Regions from separate parts of the Shinella sp. HZN7 genome, predicted to be linked through region 4. Evidence: riboswitches for the same ligand, from Rfam matches in the RefSeq annotation. Region 4 holds a riboswitch; each other region holds the start of a gene.
What was found. Region 4 has a riboswitch for cobalamin ahead of metE (5-methyltetrahydropteroyltriglutamate--homocysteine S-methyltransferase). Riboswitches for the same ligand answer to the same signal wherever they lie in the genome.
Positions count from the first base shown of each region.

Region 1 (5,792 bases), on a different replicon from region 4:
CCTTGCGGATCGCCTCCGTCAGCTCCGCTGCGCCAACCTTGACCAGCATGACCATGCCCATGCCGAAATGCGGCGAGCACTTGATGCCGTAGTAGCCCGGCTGGTCGAAGGTCACCTCGATCTCCTCGTTGATCTTGCCCTTGAAGCCCGCATAGCCCTCGGAAACCATGCCGTCGATGCTTGCGGCATTGTGGCTCTTGTGGGTGGCGACGAACTTGATGCTGTCACCCGGTTTGATCGCCAGGAAATCCGGCTCGAAGACCATGGAGCCCCTTTCGCCGCGGTTGCGCATCTCGACGCGAAACGTTTCGGCCGCGGCGGGAACGGCATGGAGGAGGGCGGCGAAGGCCGCGGCGAGGAGGAGACCGGTTTTCATCATGCCTCTGCAACGAGCTTGAGTTTGGCAGGCCGCGGTTCCGGCCGGCGATAGCGGATGAAGCAGCCGCCGGTGCTGTCGCGCTCGACATCGACGGTGACGCCGAAGACGTCGGCGAGGCGCTGCGGCTCCAATACCTTGGCGGGCGTGCCGAGCGCGACGATGCGGCCGCCCTGCATGACGGCGATGCGGTCGCAGAACATGGCGGCGTGGTTGAGATCGTGCAGCGCGGCGACGACGGTCAGGTCCTGCTCGCGCACGAGCTGGAGCAGGCTGATCTGGTGGCCGATGTCGAGGTGGTTGGTCGGCTCGTCGAGGAGGAGGATCGGCGCCTGCTGGGCGAGCGCGCGGGCGATGTGCAGCCGCTGGCGCTCTCCGCCGGAGAGCGTGTGCCACAGCCGGCCGGAAAAGCGCGCCATGTCGACCTCCTCCAGCGCCCGGTCGACAATGGCATCATCGGTGCGCGACCAGGGCGTCAGGGCGCCGAGATGGGGCGTGCGGCCGAGCTCGACCGCCTGGCGCGCGGTGATGCGCTCGGTGGTCTCGGCCTGCTGCTCCACGAAGGCGATGCGGCGGGCGATCGCCTGCCGGCCATGGGCGGAGAGCGGCCTGCCGTCGAGCGTCACCACGCCGGCCTGCGGCCTGCGGATGCCGGCCATCAGCGCCATCAGGCTGGTCTTGCCGGAGCCGTTCGGGCCGATGATGCCCAGAAATTCGCCGGGGCGCACGTCGAGCGAGACGTCCGACAGGATGGTCGTGCCGCCGGCCGACCAGGAGAGGCCTTTTGCCGAAAGGGTCACAGGGCCGACCTCCGTTGGCTGAGGATGAGCGCGAAGGCCGGGGCGCCGAACAGCGCCGTGATGACGCCGATGGGCAGCACCTGGCCGGGAATGATGACGCGCGACAGCACGTCCGCGGCGATCATGAAGACCGCGCCGATCAGCGCCGAGGCCGGCAGCAGCAGCCCGTGCCGGACGCCGACGACCATGCGCGCGGCATGGGGAATGACGAGCCCGACGAAGCCGATCGACCCCACGATGGAGACCATCACGGCCGTCATCAGCGCCGAGACGGCGATCAGCACGACATAGACCCGCCGCACCGGAATGCCGAGCGAGGCCGCCGATTCCGTGCCGAAGGTGAAGGCATCGAGCGCGCGGGCATGCCAGAGGCAGACGACAAGGCCGAGAAGCGCGACCGGCAGCGCCAGCCAGACATCCGGCCAGCGCACGCCCGAGAGGTTGCCGAGCAGCCAGAACATGATGCCGCGCGCCTGCTCGGCATTGGCCGCCTTCGTCACGATGAAGGAGGTCAGCGCGTTGAAGAGCTGCGAGCCGGCGACACCCGCAAGGATGATCGCCCCCGTGCCGCGGCCCGCGCGCACCGCAAGCGCGCTGACGAGGCCGAAGGCGACGAGCGCCCCGAGAAAGGCGCCGATCGGCAGCGTCAGGATGCCGGCGCCGATGCCGAGGATCGCCACGGCCACCGCCCCGGTGGAGGCGCCGGCGGAAATGCCGAGAATGTAGGGATCGGCGAGCGCATTGCGCAGCAGCGACTGCAGGATCACGCCGCAGAGCGCGAGCGCCGAACCGCAGCAGGCGGCAACCACGGCCCGGCTCAGCCTATAGTTCCAGATGATGCCTTCGTCGATCGGTTCGATGGCGTGCCCCGCCTGCCAGAGACGGTTCGCCACGGTCTTCGCCACGACATCGAGCGGAATGGCGGTCTCGCCCACCGCCGCGCCCATACCGAGCGCGGCGACGAGCAGCACGAGCGCCGCGAAGGCGGCGCCCGTGCGCAGCAGGATGGGGCGATCCGCCGTCACTTTGCGAGGCCGGCTTTCTCGATGGCGTCGGCAAGCACCTCGATGCCCTCGATCGTGCGGATCGTCGGGTTCATCGCCTGGGCGTCCATGTCGACGACATGGCCGTTCTTCACGGCCGGCATCAGGCTCGCGACGGGATCGGTCTTGAGGAACTCGTGCTTGACCGCGACGTCATCGGCGGGGAAGCGGCGGCGCTCCATCTTGCCGGCGACGATGATCGTCGGGTCGGCCTTGGCGACGGTTTCCCAGCCGACCGTCGGCCATTCCTCGTCGCTCTCGATGACGTTCCGGATGCCGAGCGCCGACATGATGTAGCCCGGCGCGCCGTTGCGGCCGGCGACATAGGGGTCGATGTCGAGTTCGGCGCTGGAGAACCAGAAGACGGCAGAGAGCTTGCCATCCGCCGAGGCGATCTTCCTGCGGGCCGCCTCTTCGCGCGCCTTCAGGTCGGCGATGACCTTCCCGCCCTGGTCCTGCACATCAAAGATCTGCGCCAGCTCACTGATTTCCTTGTAGATCAGGTCCATGGTGAAGACCGTATTGCGCACGCCGTCGCCGCCACCGGAATTGTCCTTGCCGATGCAATCGGCAGGCGAGGTATAGACCGGGATGTTCAGCTCCTCGAACTGCTCGGGCGTCGCGACGATGCCCTCGGGGCCGACATGCCACTGGAACTGCGCCGTCACGAGATCCGGCTTCCTGGCGACGACGCTCTCGAAGCTCGGATCGTTGTCGGCAAGGCGCTCGACCTTGGCGTTGACGTCCTCGTAGCCCGACAGCACCGGGCCGATCCAGACCGCCGTGCCGACCATGCGCTCGCCGACGCCGAGGAGATAGAGGATTTCGGTCGAGCTCTGGCCCAGCGAAACGGCGCGCTCCGGTGCCTTTTCGAAGGTGACCTTGCGGCCGCAGTTTTCCAGCGTCAGCGGATACTGGGTCGCGGCCGCCTGGGCCGTGCCCGACGACAGGACGAGCACGGCGGCGCCGGCCAGGGCGAAAACGAGGGATGCGGCACGCGCGGCCGCAGGCAGAATGGTCATGGGTTTCTCCCGGATGAATGAAAGCGTGCGGGCTCAGCCGGTAAGCCGATGGAGGCGAACCGATTGCGGTCGGGAGAAAACGAGTGGAGTCCTGCCGTCTCCGGCAGCCAGGGTCGTCATGGCGTCTCCTGTTCCGGGCATCCCCGCCCGTGACTTGGATTGTTGCTCTGACGGCAGGTCTCCTGGCTCACGGATATCTGCTGCCTGTCTGCCTTCCCGCGGAAAACCGCAGTGGCATGACGCAAAACGCGTCCCAAGGACAGGCGGCAATCCGCCTACAGTTGCGGGGGCAGCCACGGAATGGGTCCCTGTTGGGTCGTCCGCACCGTGTTCCCTATTAATCCCCTGGGAGTCATCCTTCGGGGAACCGTCGATCCATCCTTAGTCCGCCGCGCTTGGCAGCGTCAAGGCGCTCAGCTCTCGAAATCCCCGAAGATGTCCTGGAGGCGGGTCAGCGTATCGACGCGCTCGCTGACCGCCTCGCCCATGACGACGATGATGTTGCTGAGCATGAGGTCCATGACGGCGGTCATGGTGGCCGCGCCGTCCCAGAGCGGCCCGTGCGAGCCCGGCACGATAAGGCAGATGTCGGAGACCTCAGGTCCCCACGGGCAGAACTCGTCGGTGAGCAGCACGACCTTCACGCCGGCCCGCCGCGCCTCCAGCGCAAGCGGCCGCGCCTTGGCGGCAAAGCGGCGCACGTCATGCAGGAAGAGCAGCCGTCCCTCGACGGAGCCGTCGAGAAGTTCCGAATAGGTGCCGTTGAGGCCATCGACGAACTGCACGCGCGGCCGCGTATAGGAAAGCTGGCTGGCGAAATACTGGGCGATGCCGCGCACGTTCTGATAGGCGGCGACATAGACTTCCGTTGCGCCGATCAGCGCGTCGATCGTCTGCTGCCATTCGGGCGCGCTGGTGATGGCGTAGATCTGGCCGAGATTGTCGATCTGCTGCTGGATGAGGCCGGCAAGAAGCTTTCCCTCCTTGCGGTCCTGCTCCAGCGAGGCGACCGGCCCCTTGACCTCCCAGGCCGGATTGGAGCCGCCGCGGCGCAGTTCGCTCTTCAGTTCGTCGAGCCCGTCGAACCCCATGCGGCGGAGATACCGGCCGATGGTCATGGGCGAGACCTGGAGGCGCTGGGCGATGGAGCGCGCCGTCTCGAAGGGCAGTTCGGCGATGTTGCGCTCGATATAGTGGGCGATCAGCCTGTCGGATTTGGAGCGCCGGAGGTCGTCGGACTGAACGAGCTTCAGAATGCGTTTCGACACGTCGCCCTCTCCCCAAAGTCCCGCCCGCCAGAAAGACGGGCGGGGATCCGGCGCGCTCACTGCGCCGTCTTGATGCGCGTCCAGACGCGATCGAGCTGGCGCAGTGCCGGGCCCAGGTCCTCGAAGATCTGGAGCCGCGCCATGGTCTCGGCCGGCGGATTGATCTCCTTGCTATTCTTGATCTTTTCCGGGGTCAATTCCCGCGCCGGCACGTTGGCCGTGCCGTTGGTCTGCTGCGCGACGTTGAGCGCGGCGATTTCCGGGCGGGTGTAGAATTGCAGGAATTTGATGGCGTTCTCCTTGTTGGGAGCCGTCTTCAAGACGCAGACGTCCTCCTGGTACATGGTCGCCCCCTCCTCGGGGATCACATAGCCAAGGTCCTTCTCGTCGCCGAAGACGTCGACCATCGCGCCGACGAAGAAATGGCCGGCTGCGACATCGCCGGATTGCACCATCGGCCGCGTGTCATAGGTGAAGGCCGCGACATGGGGCTTCATGGCGATGATCGTCTCGGCCGCCTGCTGCAACTCCGCCGGGTCGGTGGAGTTGATCTTGTGGCCGTTCAGCATGAGGCCGACCGCCAGCACCTCGCGCATGTCGTCGAGCAGGGTGAATTTCAGCCCCTTGGCCTCCACCGTCTCGATCAGGTCCTTCCAGCCGGTAACGTCCTTGCCGAGGATCGTGCGGTTGTAGAAGATGCCGACCGAGCCCCAGGCATAGGGCAGGCAATATTCGCCCTTCGGGTCGCTTTTCGCGCGCAGGAAGGCAGGATCGATGTTCTTGAAGCCCTCGAACGTGTTGATGTCGGTCTTTTCCAGAAGGTCGAGTTTGGCCATGATGTCGTGCATGTGCACGGAGGGGAAGACGATGTCGTAGCCTGTCGCGCCGCCCTGGATCTTCGCCAGCATTTCCTCGTTGGAGGAATAGGTCGAGAGGTTGACCTTGATCTGGGTCTCCTCCTCGAATTTCTTCAGAACCTCCGGATTGATGTATTCGCCCCAGTTGTAGATGTTGAGTTCGGCGGCGCTCGCCATGCCTGCCGTCGCCACGAGGGCGGCGAGCGAGAAGGCGGTGCGGCGCGTCCATGCCCCAAGGCCGGATGCGCCGGCGCGATAAGACTTCGTCATCGAATGATCTCCTCTGATGGTTTGGCCCGTCGTGGCCCCGGTGCTTTCCTTTGCACCGGATGTTCCCGTCCCGGCTTCTTTCGGCCGTTGACTTGGATGGCCAAATGGTATCCAACTATCGAAATCGCACAAGCGTTATTTTAATAACATTTTGGG
Region 1 covers NZ_CP015737.1:496,902-502,693, reverse strand. Annotated here, with positions in the region: gene shn_RS24690 (pseudoazurin) at 1-379, opposite strand, end outside; gene shn_RS24685 (ABC transporter ATP-binding protein) at 376-1,176, opposite strand; gene shn_RS24680 (iron ABC transporter permease) at 1,173-2,123, opposite strand; gene shn_RS24675 (ABC transporter substrate-binding protein) at 2,198-3,241, opposite strand; cobalamin riboswitch at 3,396-3,628, opposite strand; gene shn_RS24670 (MurR/RpiR family transcriptional regulator) at 3,655-4,509, opposite strand; gene shn_RS24665 (spermidine/putrescine ABC transporter substrate-binding protein) at 4,566-5,636, opposite strand.
Region 1: linked by a shared signal. The riboswitch ahead of shn_RS24675 (ABC transporter substrate-binding protein) and the one ahead of metE (5-methyltetrahydropteroyltriglutamate--homocysteine S-methyltransferase) in region 4 are both predicted to bind cobalamin.

Region 2 (5,792 bases), 880 kb from region 4:
CGGTGGCCTCGTTCCCCGTCGCCGTGACGGCGGAGGTCCGCGCCGGCATCATGGCGAAGGGCACCGCGACCACCACGCTCGGCCGCCGCCTGGTCGAGGTCACGCCGCTGAACTACCAGGATTTCTGAGGTCCCGTTCCTACGCCTCGATCTGCACATCCCCGATGGGCCGCGAGCAGCAGGCGAGGATGTAGCCCTCCTCGATCTCGTCATCGAGGATGCCGCCATTGTGGCGCATGTCCACCTCGCCCGAAACCTTCATGACCCGGCAGGTGCCGCAAAGGCCACCCTCGCAGGCCGCGCCGATGCGCACGCCCGCAGCGCGCGCCGTCTGCAGGATCGTCTGGCCGGGCGGGCATTGGGCGTCCTTGCCGGCCATGGTGAAGGTCACGGTAGAAACGGCGTTGGCATCGATCTCCTGCTCGCCGGCGCCCGCGCGGATGGCGATCGCCTCCGGGGCGGGCGCGGCGGCCGGCTGGAAGCTCTCCTCGTGGTAGCGGTCCATGTTGAAGCCGCAGACTTTCAGCATGTCGCGCACGCCGCGCATGAAGGGCTCCGGGCCGCAGCAGAAGACGGTGCGGTCGCGGAAATCGGGCGCGAGCAGCGAGAGGCGCGCTGCATCGATCCGGCCACGCAGGCCATGCCAGCCGTCGCGCGGATTGTGCCCCTCGACGACGAAGCCGAGCGCAAGGTTCGGCATCTGGGCGGCGAGGCATTCCAGCTCCGCCTTGAACAAGAGGTCCTCGGGCTTGCGGGCACAGGTGATGAAGGCGACGTCGGACTGCGGCGCGCAATCCGACATCCAGCGCGTCATGGACATCATCGGCGTGACGCCGGAACCCGCCGAGATGAAGAGGTACTTTTCGGCGGGATAGCGCACGAGGGAGAAGTCGCCGAGCGGGCCGAAGGCCTTCAGGCGCATGCCGGGGCGCAGGGTGTCGAACATCCAGCGCGTGCCGATCGAGCCCTTCTGCGCCTTCACCGTCACGGAAACGGAGAAGGGCCGCGAGGGCGTCGAGGAGAGCGTATAGGTCCGCATGACGGGTTCGTCTTCCGACACCGGCAGCTCCAGCGTGACGAACTGGCCCGGCAGGTAGCGGAACCAGTTGTCGCGATCGGAGCGGAAGGTGAAGGTCATCACATCCGATGTCTCCACCGTGGCGGCGATGCATTCCAGCATGTGCTGGCGGTCGTTCCACGGATGAAGCTCGTCAAAGTGGCGGAAATGGCTGGCGATCGTCATGTCAGGCCACCCGCGAGAGCGGCTTTTTGGCGCCGTCGAGCCGGTCGATCATGAAATTCGCATACCATTCGACGAACTGCATGACGCCGCCCTCGTCCTCCGGCGAATAGGGGCCGGGCTGGTAGGCCGGGGAGCGGATGCCGAAGGCGTTTTCCTCGACGATGCGGCGGTCCTGGTCGTTGGTCTCGGTCCAGACATGGGTAAGCTCGTCGAGACGGTAATCGACGCCCTCGACGGCATCCTTGTTGACGAGCCACTTGGTCGTGACCTGCGTCAGCTCGGGGCCGAGCGGTAGCACGCGGAAGGTTATGGCGTGGTCGGCGAGCACGTGGTTCCACGTCGTCGGGTAGTGGAACAGCAGGAGCGTGCCGATATGGCTTTCCAGGACATCGTTGGAGAGCGGTCGCTGGACGGCGCGGGCACCGGACATGGTGTAGCTTTCGGCCTCCTGGATGAGCGGCATGCGCGCGGCGCGGAACTGGCCGGTCGGCGACATGCGGAATTCGCTCGGCAGGCCCGCCGCCTCGCATTTTTCCCAGTGCGCGGCGATGACGGGATCGTCCTTGGCACCCTGCACGCCGGTGGCGCTCGGGGCTTCCGGATAGGTGCGGCAGAGTTCGGGATGGTTGGCGGCGCAATGGTAGCACTCGCGGTTGTTCTCCCAGACGAGCTTCCAGTTGCCCTTCTCGACGATCGTGCTTTCGAAGGCGACCTTCGTCTCGCCGAGACGGTGACGGGCGAGATAGGGCTCGACCAGCGCGCGGAAGGCGGAGAAATCCGGCGCCTCGTCGGCGAGGCAGATGAAGATATAGCCGCCGACGGTTTCGCAGTGCACGCGCTTCAGGCCGTGCTGGCTCTTGTCGAAATCCTCGGCCATGTGACGGGCGAAGAGCAGCGAGCCATCCAGTTCGTAGGTCCACTGGTGATAGGGACAGACGAGCTTTGCGGAGGATCCCCGGTGCTGCGTGCAGACGCGCGAGCCGCGGTGGCGGCAGGAATTGTGCAGGGCGCGCACGGTGCCCGTGCGGTCGCGGGTGATGACGACGGGGTAGTCGCCGACCTGCACGGTGAAATAGTTGCCGGCCTTCGGGATCTCGCAGTCATGGCCGATGAACAGCCAGTCGCGATACCAGATCGTCTCCAGGTCCAGCTTGTAATGGTCGGGGTCGATGTAGAAGGCCTGCTCGAGGCTGTGGCCCTCGCGCCGGTTCTTGAGCTTGCGGAGCACGTCGCTGCTGATGTCCATGCCGGATCCTCGATATCAAATTGGGGATGAGGCGCACGGAAGGAGACGGCATCCGGGCGCGGGGGCGCACGGACTGCACGCTTCCCGGCCGCCCGCCGCAGCCAGTCACGATCACACCCAAGGCTGGTTTCCGGGCTCAGGAGCGTCCTTCCGGACCATCGCGGCGCCTTCCCGGACCTTTCCGTCCAGTGGCGTCTCGCCGCGCTTTTCTCCTCCACCGTTGCGGGGGCAGCGCCGGATTTCAACCGGCTTCCCAATTCTCCGCTCTTCGTCAGAACGGCACCTCGAGTGTTCTTATCTAAGCGCAAGATTCAGCAAACGACATGTCAGATAGCGACATGCCATTCCGATTTGACGACAGGAGACAAACGATGCCCGGCGAGATGTTCACGGTTGTTACTGCATATATTTCAATCAATTATGCCAAAATAACAGGCACCAAAGCCACGCCAGGGGCAACCTGGCGGGCGCGCCGACACAATTGTCATATTGCGACCCATCCGAAACATGCGGAAAAAGAGGGAGCGGCCCGGCAAGGAATGTTTAACGCCGTTTCCATAAACTTCACCGCATCGGGGCGTGAGGATGGAGTGCCGGCGCGTGCAGCAAACCAAGTTCCGTTATTACGACGCGGTCGCCTACAAGCGCGCGAACCAGCCGAAACCGGCCGTCCATACCGAGTTCCTGCGCACCGGCCGCATCGACCGGAACACAAGCTGGAGCCCGAGCGAGAAGCGATATCTCAGCTACCATGAGGTGGCCGAGCGCACCGGCCGCAAGCTGGAGAATGCCGGCATTGTCACGCATGACCGCATCAACGGCTTCCATCAGTCGATCCGCTTTCCCAAGCTGATCTTCCACCGTACGCTCGCCCGGACGCCGCATCTCGGTTATTGCCACATCACCGTCGCCAATTCCCGCTTCGCGGAATTCGAGAACGTGCAATGGGCCTTCTACATGGCCAATTTCTTCGCCGAGATCGGCGAGGAGGAACAGTTCTTCGCCGATATCTCGAAGAAGGCGGGGCGCATGTATTTCGCCGTCGCCATCACGCCGGCCGAGGAGGAAGGCCGGCTGCAGATCGACCGCAAGGTGCGCGGCAACGGCGTGCTCTTCCGCACCGACGATCCGAAGCTCGCCATGAAGAACGTGCTCATGCTCGGCGCACGCGACGAGGCGCTGCGCAAGATCATCCGCGCGCTTTAGGCTCCCTCCCCCTCCATCAGGCGGGCCGGTAGATCAGCCATTCCTTGCCGGCAGGCACCTCGTCGCCGCGGCCGTAGACGACGATCTGGTCGCCGCCCGCGCTGCGTGCCTCCGCCAGCGCGCGCTCGCAGGCCGAGGAAAGGTCGAGCGCGCTGTCGGCGCTCTCCGTCATGCACACGCCCGCCGAAAGCGTCAGGTGGCCGAGATTGCGGCCGGTGCGCGGATCGCGCAGCGCCACCGTCTGGAAGGCGGCGCGCAGGAGGTCGATCAGCCGTGTCACCTCGCCCGCATCGGCGGTGTGGAACACGAAGCCGAAGCGCAGGCCGTCGAAGCGCACGGCAAGCTCGCCGGCCGGGAAGGCCTGGCGGATGAGGCCACCATAGAAGGTGACGAGATGGTCCGATAGGGCCTCGATCTGGCCGGGGGAGAAGCGGCGCTCGGCATCCACCTCGGCAATGGCAACGCCGCAGAGCATCGGCAGGGAGGGATTGGCATAGACGCGGGCGAGCGCCTTGTTGAAGGCGCGGCGGTTGCCGAGCTTGGTCGGCGGATCGACGAACTTCATCGCCTCGAACTCCGCCATCTCCTTCTGGATGCCGTCCATGACGGCCGATTGCGCGGCAACCTTCTCCGCCATTTCCGCCGTGTGGGTGACGCGCAGTTCCGTTGCGCGCTGCAGCGCCTCCAGCGAGGAGCCGAGCGCGCCCTCCCCGAGGCTGCCGGCATCGCGGATGACCTGCGAGGCCTCGCCGATCAGGCGGCCGTAATCCGACAGCGAGCTGCGCTCCTGGCTGAGCAGGTCCATGAAATTGGCCATCTCGTTGCTGATGGCGCCGGCCGAGCGCTGCAGCACGCCTGCCTCGTGGTGGTGCGGCAGGTATTTGCGGCCGAGTTCGTCGAGCGCGGCTTGCGTCTTGTATTTGCCGAGCGCGATGAAGTCGCGCACCAGATCGGGATTGCAGCCGGCATAGGCCTCGTAGACCAGCTCGTAATTGCGCGGCAGCCCGTCTATGCCCATCTGCTTCATGGCCGTTGCGACGCGCAAGGCGATGTCGGTCGTCGAGGATTTCTTGTGCGCCATCATTGCGAACCTGCTGCTGGATCTTTCAACCTTCCATAGCAGCCACCGCTTTCGGCCGATCTAATCCGGTCGCTCGCATTTTAGGCAATCGGCGACCCTTGGCTTTTGCCGGAAAAGCCCTGTAAAGGAAGCCCCGACAAGGAAGGGCGACATGGCGGACATCGTGGATACGCGGACGGATGCGGAGGCGGCGCTCGCAAGGGCCTGCGAGGCGCTGGGCCGGGGCGTGCCGGTCGCCATTCCCACCGAGACGGTCTACGGCCTTGCCGCCGACGCCACCAACCCGCTGGCCATCACCCGCATCTACGAGATGAAGGGCCGGCCGCGCTTCAATCCGCTGATCTGCCACATGGCGGACCTTGCCATGGCGGAGGAGCACGCGGTCTTCGATCCGCTGTCGCGCATGATCGCCGAGGCCTTCTGGCCGGGGCCGCTGACGCTCGTGCTGCCGATCCGGCCGGAAAGCGCCATCCACCCGCTTGCCCGCGCCGGGCTCGACACGATCGGCATCCGCGTGCCCAAGGGCTTTGCCAGCCGGCTGCTGTCGGCCTTCGGCCAGCCGCTCGCCGCACCCAGCGCCAACACGTCCGGCCGCATCAGCCCGACCACCGCCCGGCACGTCGCCGAGGATTTCGGCGCGAAGCTGGAGCTGGTGCTGGATGCGGGGCCGGCCGTCGTGGGGCTCGAATCCACCATCATCAAGGTCGAGTGCGAGACGATCCGGCTGCTCAGGCCGGGCGGGCTGGATGCCGCCGAGGTCGAGCGCGTCACCGGCCGGCCGGTCCTTCGCAACGAAAAGGCAGGCGCCGCGATCGAGGCGCCGGGCATGCTCGCCTCGCATTACGCGCCCGATGCGCCGGTGCGGCTTGATGCGCGCGACGTGGCGCCCGGCGAGGTGCTGATCCGCTTCGGCGGCACGGCGCTGCCCGGCGAGGCCGATGCGGCGCTGGTGCTGGACCTCAGCCCCAGCGGCGACCTCGCGGAGGCGGCCGCCAATCTCTTCGGCTACATGAAACA
Region 2 covers NZ_CP015736.1:829,612-835,403, reverse strand. Annotated here, with positions in the region: gene shn_RS04030 (glycoside hydrolase family 25 protein) at 1-128, shown strand, start outside; gene shn_RS04025 (hybrid-cluster NAD(P)-dependent oxidoreductase) at 139-1,242, opposite strand; gene shn_RS04020 (aromatic ring-hydroxylating dioxygenase subunit alpha) at 1,244-2,488, opposite strand; cobalamin riboswitch at 2,592-2,790, opposite strand; gene shn_RS04015 (DUF6656 family protein) at 3,089-3,694, shown strand; gene shn_RS04010 (diguanylate cyclase domain-containing protein) at 3,711-4,778, opposite strand; gene shn_RS04005 (L-threonylcarbamoyladenylate synthase) at 4,927-5,792, shown strand, end outside.
Region 2: linked by a shared signal. The riboswitch ahead of shn_RS04020 (aromatic ring-hydroxylating dioxygenase subunit alpha) and the one ahead of metE (5-methyltetrahydropteroyltriglutamate--homocysteine S-methyltransferase) in region 4 are both predicted to bind cobalamin.

Region 3 (5,792 bases), 460 kb from region 4:
CTGGCCAAGGTCGATCGCCTCGCTGCCGTCGGCGATGGTGCCCTTCTGCGCTAGGAGGAGGTGCATGCGGCGCCTCCCCTTTGCCGGCGTGCCGGGAGGGTGGATCCTCGGGTCAAGCCCGAGGATGACGACAGAAGGACGGGGCGGCGGACAACAGCCGCGGTTGTCCCTGCCGCACCGATCGACAGGCTCTGCGGCCTCTCCTCCCCTCCGTCATCCTCGGGCTTGACCCGAGGATCCACCGGCACGGCACGCCCAAAAAGGCCAAACCGTACCTGAAACGCCGAGGAAGGGAACCGCCGCATGCTCATGCCGAAACTCACACCGCCGCGGCGATGGCCGCGCGCACGGCGGCCTCGTCCATGTCGTGCAGGCCGATGACGACGAGGCGGGTGCCGCGGGTCTCGCCGGGGGCCCAGGCGCGCTCGAAATAGTGGTCGATGCGGCTGCCGACGGCCTGGACGAGCAGGCGCAGCGGCTTGCCGGGCACGTCGGCGAAGCCCTTGACGCGCAGCACGTCATGTTCGGCGATCACGCCCTTGAGGCGCTCGATGAAGGCGGCCGGCTCGGCGATGGCGGGCAGCTCGACGACGAAGCTGTCGAATTCGTCGTGGTCGTGCTCCTCGCCGTTCTCGTGCTCCAGTTCGTGGTGCGACTTGCGGTTGGCGATGTCGTCCTCCGTGCCGACGCCGAGGCCGAGCAGCACGGCGGCGGCGACCTCGCCGTTCTTCGCCTCGATCATCGAGGGCTTGCGGGCGGTGCGGGAGGCGACCTCGTCACGCACCGACTTCAGGCCGTCGGCATCGATCAGGTCGGTCTTGTTGAGCACGATGAGGTCGGCGGCGGTGAGCTGGTCCTCGAACAGTTCTTCCAGCGGGCTTTCATGGTCGAGGTTTTCGTCTTCAACGCGCAGCGCATCCACCTTGTCGTGATCGTCGGCAAAGCGGCCGGCGGCGACGGCGGCGCTGTCGACCACGGTGATGACGCCGTCGACCGTCACCTGCGTCTTGATCTCCGGCCAGTTGAAGGCGGCGACGAGCGGCTGCGGCAGGGCAAGGCCCGAGGTCTCGATGACGATGTGGTCCGGCCGGTTCTCCCGCTCCAGGAGCTTCGTCATGGTGGGGATGAAGTCGTCGGCGACGGTGCAGCAGATGCAGCCGTTGGTGAGCTCGATGATATCGTCCTCGCTGCAGGCCTCCGCGCCGCAGCCCTTCAGCACGTCGCCGTCGACGCCGAGATCGCCGAACTCGTTGATGATGAGCGCGATGCGTTTCCCCCCCGCATTCTGCAGGAGGTTGCGGATCATCGTCGTCTTGCCCGCGCCGAGGAAGCCGGTGATGACGGTGGCGGGGATCTTCTGTTGCAGCATGGCTCAACCCTTCATTTTCAGCGGCAGTCCGGCCGCGACAAAATAGACTTCAGGCACGAGGGCGGCGACCTGCTGGTGCAGCCGCCCGGCATGGTCGCGGAATTCGCGCGCCATGCGATTGTCAGGCACGATGCCGAGGCCGACCTCGTTGGAGACGAGGACGATGCGGCCGGGCGCCTGCCGGATGGCCTCCAGGAGGCCGGAGGATTCGGCGGCGATGTCCCGCTCTTCCAGCATCAGGTTCGTCACCCACAGCGTCAGGCAGTCGACGAGCACGGCCCTGTCGGCCCGCGCCACGTCCCTTATGCGCGCGGCGAGCGCCAGCGGCTCCTCATGCGTCTGCCAGCCATCGCCGCGATCCTCCCGGTGCCTTGCGATGCGCGCGCGCATCTCGTCGTCGAAGGCGCGGCCGGTGGCGATATAATGACGCGAGAGGCCGGTCTTAGCGACCAGCCTCTCGGCAAAAGCGGATTTTCCGGAACGCGCACCGCCCAGAACCAGGACGGCTCCGGGCGATGTCGATGTCATGTCAGGCAGCCTTGGCGATCTTCTCGTTGGCAAAGCCGAGCGAGAGGCCGAGCACGATCCAGAAGAACAGGGTCGTGGCCAGGGCGGCGACGGCGAATTCCGCGCCGAGCACGGCCGGAACGTTGCTGGAGATGTCGCCCGGCTGCGGCGCGCCATAGACCTGCGGCGCCGCGATCAGCACGATGCCGATGACCTTGGCGACGATGTTCTGCTTGAGGAACAGCAGGTAGAGGCCGGCCGCCGACAGGATGACGGTCGCGATCCACCAGACCTGGCGGTCGCCGAGATCGGCGGCGGGGAAGCCCGGAAGCTCCGGCGGCAGGCCGATGGCCGGCAGCATGTGCACGGCAAGCCACCCCGCCGCGCCCCAGAGCGCGCCGTTCGCCACCGTGATCGGATGGCCGGAAACGAGGCTGAGGCCGGCGAGCAGCAGGCCGAAGCCGGCGCCCGTGACGAGGTTGGCGAGCAGCGTGCCGGAGAACCGGCTCATGCCGAACATGATGCCGCCCTCCTCGTGGTCCTCGCCCTCGTGGGCATAGGCGACGGAGACCGGCGAGAGCGCCGAGGCGACGTCCAGGATGACCGCGCCGAGCGAAGAATGGTCCTGCGTCTGGGCGGCGCCTTCCGTGCCGGGCGTCGTGCCTTCCGCGGCGGGCGCGGCTTCGTCGCCGCCCTCGAACTCCTCGGCATGCAGGATGAGCGGAACGACACGGGCCTCCTGGGCGGCCGTCATCAGCACGCCGGAGAACAGCCCGGCCACCAGGGCGGCCAGGAGATAACGAACGATCATGTCAAGAACTCCTTAGTGGCAGGGAAAGCCGTAGGAGTGACGCGTATCGTGGGCCGTGTCGTGCAGCACGGCGGAATTCGCAAGGCCGGCACCGAAGACCAGGAAGGCGCCGAGCAGGAGAGCGAGGACACCGGCGACGAGACGATCGTTTGCGGAAAGGGTAACAGAAGACGTAGTCGAAACAGCCATGACAACCTCCGTGCAGGCAGCGGGGAAACCTCCCCAGGTCGGACGAAATGCCCTTACATTGGCTGGCAGGTCTCCTGGCTCGCAGCGTCCGGCGTCCAAAACGCCTGCGGGGCACCCTCGCCTTCCCAGGCTCCGGCATCGCGAAAAGGCGGACGATTCGTAGAGAAAGAGGCGTCCAACCTCTGCTGATCGCGATGCCACCCAGTGGCTTTTCCGGCTGGTCGTCAAGACGCGGGGCGAAGGCACCATTGCCCCTTTCCGCGCAGATCCTCCCGTCCGGATGGGCGTCCCTCGCCACTCTACAGTCGCGGGGTCGGCCGTGATTGCAGCGCCCTGATTGGGTCCGCCGCGTCACATTCCCATTTACTCCCCGATCCGTTTCCGGATCCGGGAACCATCCAATATTCCGGATGATTATGCTTCCGCCCCTGCGAAGTCAATCGACCGGCAGCGTCATCACCTGTGCTGAAACCGCCGTCCGGCCGTCGCGATCTCAATAGCCGGGGATGATCACCACGCCACCGCCGCCATTGTAATAGCCGTCGTCGCGGTAGTAGCGCTCGTAATAGCCGTCGACCGGGCCTTCGAGCACGTCATAGTCCTGCTGGTAGCGGCGCTGGCGATTCTGCCGGGCCTCGGCATATTGCGCCGCCTGCCGGAGGGCGCGGTACTGCTGGCGGGAGAGGTAACCGTCGGCGCGGTAACCGGACGAGCCCTGCCAGGCGGCGATCGCGGCGCGGGTGCGCGAGCCGAAGACGCCGTCGACGCCATAGGTGTTGAAGCCGAGCATGCTCAGCCAGCGCTGCGCCTGCACGCGGGTCGATCGATCCATATAGGCCTCGCGGCGATCGACGACCGGCTGCTCGGCCTTGCGCTCGGTCTCGACGGTGGCCGTTTCGCTTTCCTGCTTCGGCTTGGCCGCCTGCCGGGCCGTGTCTGCCAGCGCCGCAAGGCGCTCGCGCGCATCAGCGACGAAGCGGCCGTCCGGATATGCGTCGAGATAGGCGCGGAAGGCCTTTTCCGAACCGTCGAGCACGGCCTTCTGGAAGGTCTCCTCCTCGCGTTTCGCCGCATCGTCGGCCTGTTCTACGGCAAGGCCGCGGTTCTTCGTGTCCGCGTCCTGCGCTTCGTTTTCGCGGGCCGCGGTGTCGTTCGCCTGCGCGGCCCGTTCGGCGGCGGCCGCTTCCTCGGCGCGTTTTTCGGCTTCCTCGGCAAGGCGGGCCGCCTCGGCAGCCTTGGCCTCGGCGTCGGCAGCGGCCTTGGCGGCTTCCGCCTTCAGCCGTTCCACCTCGGCGGCCTTTTCCTCTGCAAGCTTGCGGGCAGCGGCGGCCTCCTCCTCGATCCGCGCCTTCTCGGCCGCGGCAGCCTTTTCCGCTTCTACGCGCCGGGTCTCGGCCTCGCGCCGGGCAGCGGCTTCCTCCTCCGCACGCGCCTTTTCCGCGGCGGCGGCCTCTTCGGCCTTCTGGCGCTCGGCCTCGGCCTTCAGGCGGGCGGCTTCCTCCGCCTTGGCCTTCTCGGCAGCGGCAGCGGCCTCCGCCTTCAGCCGCTCGGCCTCGGCGGCCTGCTCCTCGGCAAGCTTGCGGGCGGCCGCTTCCTTCTCTTCCGTCTCCGCCTTCAGGCGGGCGGCCTCTTCGGCGCGGGCCTTTTCCGCCGCAGCGGCTTCCGCGCGCGCCTTCTCCTCGGCCGCAGCCTTTTCCTCGGCAAGCTTGCGCGCCGCGGCGGCTTCCTCCGCCTTCTTGGCGTCCGCTTCCGCCTTCAGCCGCGCCGCCTCCGCCTCGGCTTTCACCTTCTCGGCTTCCGCCGCTTTCTGCGCGTCCTCTTCGGCCTTCAGGCGCGCGGCTTCCGCCTCGGCCTTCGCCTTCTCGGCGTCCGCCACCTTCCGCGCCTCTTCCTCCGCCTTCACACGCGCCGCTTCCGCATCCGCCTTGGCTTTCTCGGCTTCTGCGGTCTTGCGGGCCTCTTCTTCGGCCTTGGCCTTTTCCGCGGCAGCCTGTTCCTCAGCCTTCGCCTTTTCGGCGGCCGCCGCCGCGTCGGCCTTGGCCTTGGCATCCGCCTCGGCCTGCTCGGAGGCGCCCGTCGCCGGCTTCGCCTTGGCGGCGGCCTGCAGTTCGGCGATGCGCAGGCGCGCCATGGAGGCGAAGGTACCGTTCGGATATTGCTTCAGATAGCCTTCATATTGCGCGACATCGCTGCCGGCCGAGACCTTCTGCCAGAGCGAGAACTCCTCTTCCCAGCGTTTGCCGGCGCTGCCGGCCTCCTTGCCGGTCGCAGCCTGGGCAAAGGCGACCGCCGGCTGGCCGGCGAGCGACAACCCGACGATGCCGGCAATGCCGAGCCGCACCAGAACGGAGCGTGCGAGAGGTCCAGAACCCATATATCCCACCCTTTCGGATCGCGCGAAGGCGCAAGCGCCCGGCGATCCCGGGCGGATTTCCGTCACTCCTCGCACCGAATTCTGGCGCAACTTTGGTGCGGCAGGCCGGCAGCGGAGGAACCCGATGTCTGAACGTTTCAGAAGGCCGGTTTAATCAGGCCATCGAGCCAGCGCGGATCGAGAACCGCCTCCAGCTCCGCCGCCACGCCGTCGAGCGCCGCATCGACGCTCGCCCGGTAATCGAAGCCGCCGCCCTCGATGCCGAAATCGGCAAGCAGCCCGGCGCGATAGGCGTCGCTCGACAGAAGGCCGTGCAGATAGGTGCCCATCACCCGCCCGTCGGGCGAGAGCGCGCCGTCCGGCCGCCCGTCGATGCTGACGGAGGGACGCAGCGCATCCGGCCCGGTGGTGCGGCCGAGATGGATCTCATAGCCTTCGAGCGGCACGTCATATTGCAGCGAGCGGGCCGTGCTGTTGCGCACAGTCTTTTCCGGCGCCATCTCGGTCTCGACCGCCAGCAGGCCGAGCCCCTCGACCTCCCG
Region 3 covers NZ_CP015736.1:2,168,265-2,174,056, forward strand. Annotated here, with positions in the region: partial or broken gene cobN (cobaltochelatase subunit CobN) at 1-66, opposite strand, end outside; gene cobW (cobalamin biosynthesis protein CobW) at 320-1,369, opposite strand; gene cobU (bifunctional adenosylcobinamide kinase/adenosylcobinamide-phosphate guanylyltransferase) at 1,373-1,897, opposite strand; gene shn_RS10475 (CbtA family protein) at 1,899-2,687, opposite strand; gene shn_RS10480 (CbtB-domain containing protein) at 2,700-2,876, opposite strand; cobalamin riboswitch at 2,923-3,290, opposite strand; gene shn_RS10485 (peptidoglycan-binding protein) at 3,370-5,250, opposite strand; gene shn_RS10490 (cobyric acid synthase) at 5,388-5,792, opposite strand, start outside.
Region 3: linked by a shared signal. The riboswitch ahead of shn_RS10480 (CbtB-domain containing protein) and the one ahead of metE (5-methyltetrahydropteroyltriglutamate--homocysteine S-methyltransferase) in region 4 are both predicted to bind cobalamin.

Region 4 (5,792 bases):
CGAACTGCGGCTTGGCCTCGCGCTTGTTGGCGAAGAGCGAGGCGAGCGTCACGGTCTTTCGCGGCTCGTCCTTCTTGATGTCGGTCGCGGTTGCCTGGCCGGCGGCGCCGTCGTTTGCCGGCGTCGCAAGCGCAAGATCGGCCGCGTTGCCCGCGGCGGCTTCCGCGGTGAGGGCCGTTCGCGCGGTCTTGGGGATCGGCCCGTTTTCCGGCAGCGTGATCTCCGCCTGCTCGTCGCCGAGCGTGGCGAGCGGCTGCTGGCCGGTCGATCCGACCGGCGGCATGTCCTCGACCGGCAGGCGGCCGGACTGGTCGGCCGCCTGTGCGGCGCCGGTCGTGGCATAGAGGCTGTTGACGGCGGCATTGGCGCCCACGGTCTGCGTCGCATAGGCATTGCCGGTCGCGACCGCCTCGCTGCCATTGCCGTAGATGCTGGCCCTGCCGGCATTCAGCGTCGTCGGCTGCAGGACGAGGCCCGCCCGCTCGGCGGCGGCATCGCCCGCGACCTGCTGGTCCGCCGCAACCGCCGCGGCGACATCGACAGGGGCGTCCCCGGTCGTCCGGCCGGCAGCGCCCGCGCTCACCACGGGCGTGGTGGTCTCGTCCGTGCTGCCTTCGGCAACCGTGTCTTCGCTTTCCTGCGCGCCCATGCTGTCCGCGCGCATATCCGTGGAGACTGCGGAAACGCAGCCCGAGAGCGTGGCGACCGAAACGGCCAGCAGCAATCCATACCGCAGCGCCTTCAGGCCTGGCCACTTTCCCTGCATGTCCTGCAAAGGCTTTCCCCCGCTTTCGACGTTCGTGCCCTCGGTCTTGCCGCCGATGGGGCCGTTTCTTCAAACAGTCGCAACCGCAATCGAGAAAAGCCACAGGCCAGGTTGCGGTTGCTGCGATGTTAACGTTTCGGCCGGTGGTGTAAAGGCCGAAGCGCGTAAAGCCGTGAAACGCAGAACGGGAAGCTGTCCGGCCCGAATCGGCCAAAGCACCCCTCTCGCTGGCGATCGACCGGATGGGCAAGAGATTTCCGGTCAAATACGGCGGAACGATGATCGTTGCACGGATGATAGGGCGCAAGCTTTGCCCGGAGCTTGCGTCCGGCTCTCGCCTACCAGGCGCCGGTATTGCCCATGGAGGCCCAGGGCTCGGCCGGCGGCAGGCTTTCGCCCTTCTGCAGGATCTCGATGGAAATGCCGTCCGGCGAGCGCACGAAGGCCATGTGGCCGTCGCGCGGCGGGCGGTTGATGGTGACGCCGTTGTCCATCAGCTTCTGGCAGGTCGCATAGATGTCGTCGACCTCGTAGGCGAGGTGGCCGAAATTGCGCCCGCCGGTATAATCCTCGCTGTCCCAGTTGTAGGTGAGCTCGAGGCAGGGCGCGGCGTTCGCCCGCGCGGCCTCGATATCCTCGGGCGCGGCGAGGAAGATCAGCGTGAAGCGGCCCTTTTCGTTCTCGTAGCGGCGCACTTCCTTGAGGCCGAACAGCGTCGAATAGAAGTGCAGGGACGTGTCGACGTCTTTGACGCGGACCATCGTGTGGAGATAACGCATTGGAATATCCTCTGAATGTGGAATCGTCCGAAAGAGTAGGGTTTTGTCAGCCTCAGGCAAGCCTTGCAGCCTACCAATGGGGCCGGCAAAACTTTCAAAGGGGCTTGCGCATTCGCATCGGGACAATGTTATTCTGGTTATCAAGAATCAGTTAACCGTAACTCATGTGACGCGTAAACGAGGGGCTGGCAGGTCATGGCGGATAGGGTGTCTTCAAAGGAAATCACGGGCCGTGATGACCAGAGCAATGACGCCGTCGATCTGATCGAGATCACCGGGGTCATCAAGTGGTTCGACGTTGCCAAGGGGTTCGGCTTCATCGTGCCCGACAATGGCATGCAGGACGTGCTGCTGCACGTCACGTGCCTGCGCCGCGACGGCTACCAGACGGTCCTGGAGGGCACGCGCGTCGTCGCGCTGATCCAGAAGCGCGACCGCGGCTACCAGGCCTTCCGCATCCTTTCCATGGACCAGACGACGGCCGTGCATCCCTCGCAGATGCCGCCGGTCAAGACCCATGTGCAGGTCACCCCGTCGAGCGGGCTGGAGCGCGTGCTGGTCAAGTGGTTCAACCGCACCAAGGGCTTCGGCTTCCTGACGCGCGGCGAGGGCACGGAGGACATCTTCATCCATATGGAGACGCTGCGCCGCTTCGGCCTGACGGAGCTGCGCCCCGGCCAGGTCGTTCTCGTGCGCTTCGGCGACGGCGAGAAGGGCCTGATGGCGGCGGAGATCCATCCGGACATGCCGGTTCCCGGCAACAGGGCCCACTAATGGGCCTTTTCGCGCGGGCGGCCGGTTTCGCGCGCCTCGCAAGCGCCGCCCTGGCGCTTTTCTTCTGTTTTTCCCTTTCGGTCCTTGCGGCGGAGACGTTCGACACGCAGCCGCTGACGATCGTCACGAAGGACGGCAAGCGCCACGCCTTCACGGTGGAGCTCGCCATCACGCCACGCCAGCGCGAGCAGGGGCTGATGCACCGCCGCGAGATGGCGCCGGACCACGGCATGCTCTTCGCCTTCGGCGAGACGCGGCAGGTTTTCATGTGGATGAAGAACACCTATCTGCCGCTCGACATGCTGTTCATCGCCAGGGACGGCAAGGTGCGCGCGATCAAGGAGAACGCCGAGCCGCATTCCGAATCGATCATCGATTCGCAGGGGCCGATCGACTACGTGCTGGAACTGAACGGCGGCACCGTCCGGCGTCTCGGCATCGGCGCGGGCAACCGCGTCGAGAACGCGCTGATGGATTCCCTGCGCAAGGCGCAGTAGCCCGCCATTTCCAGCGACAAGCGCTTGAAGACGCCCATTTCCTGTTGCGGCAGAGGGCGGATGCGTGTATCTCCCCATCGCCGGGACGGACGGAGTGTAGCGCAGTCTGGTAGCGCATCTGGTTTGGGACCAGAGGGTCGGGAGTTCGAATCTCTCCACTCCGACCACGTCCGACGGGCTGAAAAGCCCGGGTTCCGGCAGGTTCTGCCCAATTTTCTGTTGCGAACGGGCGCCGGCCGATGACCGCCAGCGACAACTCCCCCTTGAACTGCGGCGAACGCGAATTCGTCCCATGGCGATTGCGAAAGCGCTTCGCCCTTCCTCGACACCAGGACTGGATCTCGCTCGGCGCTGACCGGGCGTGGCGCAAGCGCGGTTTCTCGAATGCCGAGCGCAGAGATCAGAAAAATAAAGATATAAACATTTCTTTATGTCTATTGACATTCCCGTCGCGATGACGAGAACTGTCCTCGTCGTGGTTCCCTGGGGCGGTTTTGGCTGCTTCAGGGCTAAGAGGGAATCCGGTGCGCCGATCATTCGGCAAGGCCGGGGCTGCCCCCGCAACTGTGAGCGGCGAGCCGCTGTCCACCCATGTCACTGAGGCGAAAGCCTTGGGAAGACGGACAGCGGCGACGACCCGTGAGCCAGGAGACCTGCCAAGACGAAACAACGTCCACGGGCGGGGTGTCCCGGTGGTTGCTGCGGCCCGCCTCGCGCGGGTGCCTGCATGCGTCCGCTTACCCATGCCCCCAGAAACCAATGGGGTATGACAATGTCCAACAGAACTCTCCCGGTCGCCTCCCTCGGCTTCCCGCGCATCGGTCGCCATCGCGAATTGAAATTCGCGCTCGAAGGTTACTGGTCCGGCAGGATCGCCGAAGGCGACCTCCTCGAAACGGCAAAGACGCTGCGCGCCGAGAACTGGGCGCTCCAGCGCGACAACGGGATCACGCAGATCCCGTCGAACGACTTCTCCTTCTACGACCATGTGCTGGATACCGCCGTCATGGTCGGCGCGATCCCCGCCGTCTATGGCTGGACGGGCGGCGAGGTGCCGCTCTCCCTCTATTTCGCGATGGCCCGCGGCAGCGAGGGCGACGGTCCCGTCGGTTGCGGCCATGCCCATCGCGGCCATGGCGTTCCGGCGCTCGAAATGACCAAGTGGTTCGACACGAACTATCACTACATGGTTCCTGACATTGTCGAGGACCAGGTCTTCACGCTCACCTCGCAGAAACCCGTCGACCATTTCCTGGAAGCGAAGGCACTCGGCATCCATACGCGTCCGGTCGTGCTCGGCCCGGTCACCTTCCTCAAGCTTGCCAAGGCCCGGCCGGCGACGTTCAAGCCGCTCGACCTTCTCGCAAGTCTGCTCCCCGTCTACGAGGAACTGTTCCGCAGGCTCGCTGCGGCCGGTGCGGACTGGGTGCAGGTCGACGAGCCGATCCTCGCGCTCGACCTTACCGAAGGCGAACGCCACGCCTTCAAGCTTGCCTATGACCGCCTTGCCAAGGCTGCGCCCGGCCTGAAGGTGATGCTGACGACATATTTCGGTGCGCTGGCCGACAATCTCGAAGCGGCCGCCGCGCTTCCGGTGGCCGGCCTTCACATCGATCTCGCGCGCGCCCCGGAACAGCTCGACGCGGTCGCAAGGACGGTGCGGGCCGATCAGGTCCTGTCGCTCGGCGTCATCGACGGGCGCAACATCTGGCGTGCCGATCTTGCCGCCATTCTCGATCGGCTGGCGCCGGTCGTCGCCGCACGCGGGGCCGATGCCGTCGCGGTCGCGGCTTCCTGCTCGCTGCTGCATGTGCCGATCGACCTGGAGCTTGAAACCGCGCTGGATGCGGACCTCAGGACCTGGCTTGCCTTCGCCACGCAGAAGCTCGGCGAGCTTGCAACGCTCGGCAGGGGACTGGCGCAAGGCAAGGATGCCGTGCGGGAAGCGGTGAACGATGCCGCGCAGGCGATTGCCGCCCGCGCCTCCTCCCCGAAGGTGACGGATCCGCTCGTCCGGGGGCGCGTCGCCGGTATCGACGCGGGCATGAAGACGCGTGCAAGCGCTTTCGAGGACCGCCGCGCGGCGCAGGCGGATGCCATCGCCTTGCCGCTCTTCCCCACGACGACCATCGGTTCGTTCCCGCAGACCAGCGATGTCCGCAAGGCGCGCTCGGCCCATGCCGGGGGCGCGCTGAGCTACAAGGACTACGAGGCCTTCCTGCGCAGGGAAACGGCGGCCGCCATCCGCTGGCAGGAGGAGATCGGCCTCGACGTGCTGGTGCACGGCGAGTTCGAGCGCAACGACATGGTGCAGTATTTCGGCGAGCAGCTTTCCGGCTTCGCCTTCACCCGGCATGCCTGGGTGCAGAGCTACGGCTCGCGCTACGTCCGCCCGCCGATCATCTTCGGCGACGTCTCGCGCCCGAACCCGATGACCGTGCGCTGGTGGCAATATGCGCAGTCGCTCACCCGCAAGCCGGTGAAGGGCATGCTGACCGGGCCGGTGACCATCCTCAACTGGTCCTTCGTGCGGGACGACATACCGCGCAGCGAAACGTGCCGGCAGATCGCGCTTGCCATCCGCGACGAGGTGTCGGACCTCGAAAAGGCCGGCGCGAAGATGATCCAGATCGACGAGGCCGCCCTTCGCGAAGGCCTGCCGCTCCGCCACAAGGACTGGCGGCACTATCTGGACTGGGCGGTCGAAGCCTTCCGCCTGTGCTCCAGCGGCGTGGCGGACGGAACCCAGATCCACACCCATATGTGCTACTCGGAGTTCAACGACATCATCCCGGCCATCGCGGCGATGGATGCCGACGTGATCTCCATCGAGACCTCGCGCTCGAAGATGGAGCTTCTCGATGCGTTCCGGAACTTCCGGTATCCGAACGAGATCGGCCCCGGCGTCTACGACATCCACTCGCCGCGCGTGCCCGGGACCGAGGAGATGACCGGTCTCCTGTCGCTCGCCCGCCA
Region 4 covers NZ_CP015736.1:1,706,068-1,711,859, forward strand. Annotated here, with positions in the region: gene shn_RS08275 (YcbK family protein) at 1-766, opposite strand, end outside; gene gloA (lactoylglutathione lyase) at 1,105-1,545, opposite strand; gene shn_RS08285 (cold-shock protein) at 1,741-2,319, shown strand; gene shn_RS08290 (DUF192 domain-containing protein) at 2,319-2,816, shown strand; tRNA gene shn_RS08295 (tRNA-Pro) at 2,907-2,983, shown strand; cobalamin riboswitch at 3,276-3,492, shown strand; gene metE (5-methyltetrahydropteroyltriglutamate--homocysteine S-methyltransferase) at 3,589-5,792, shown strand, end outside.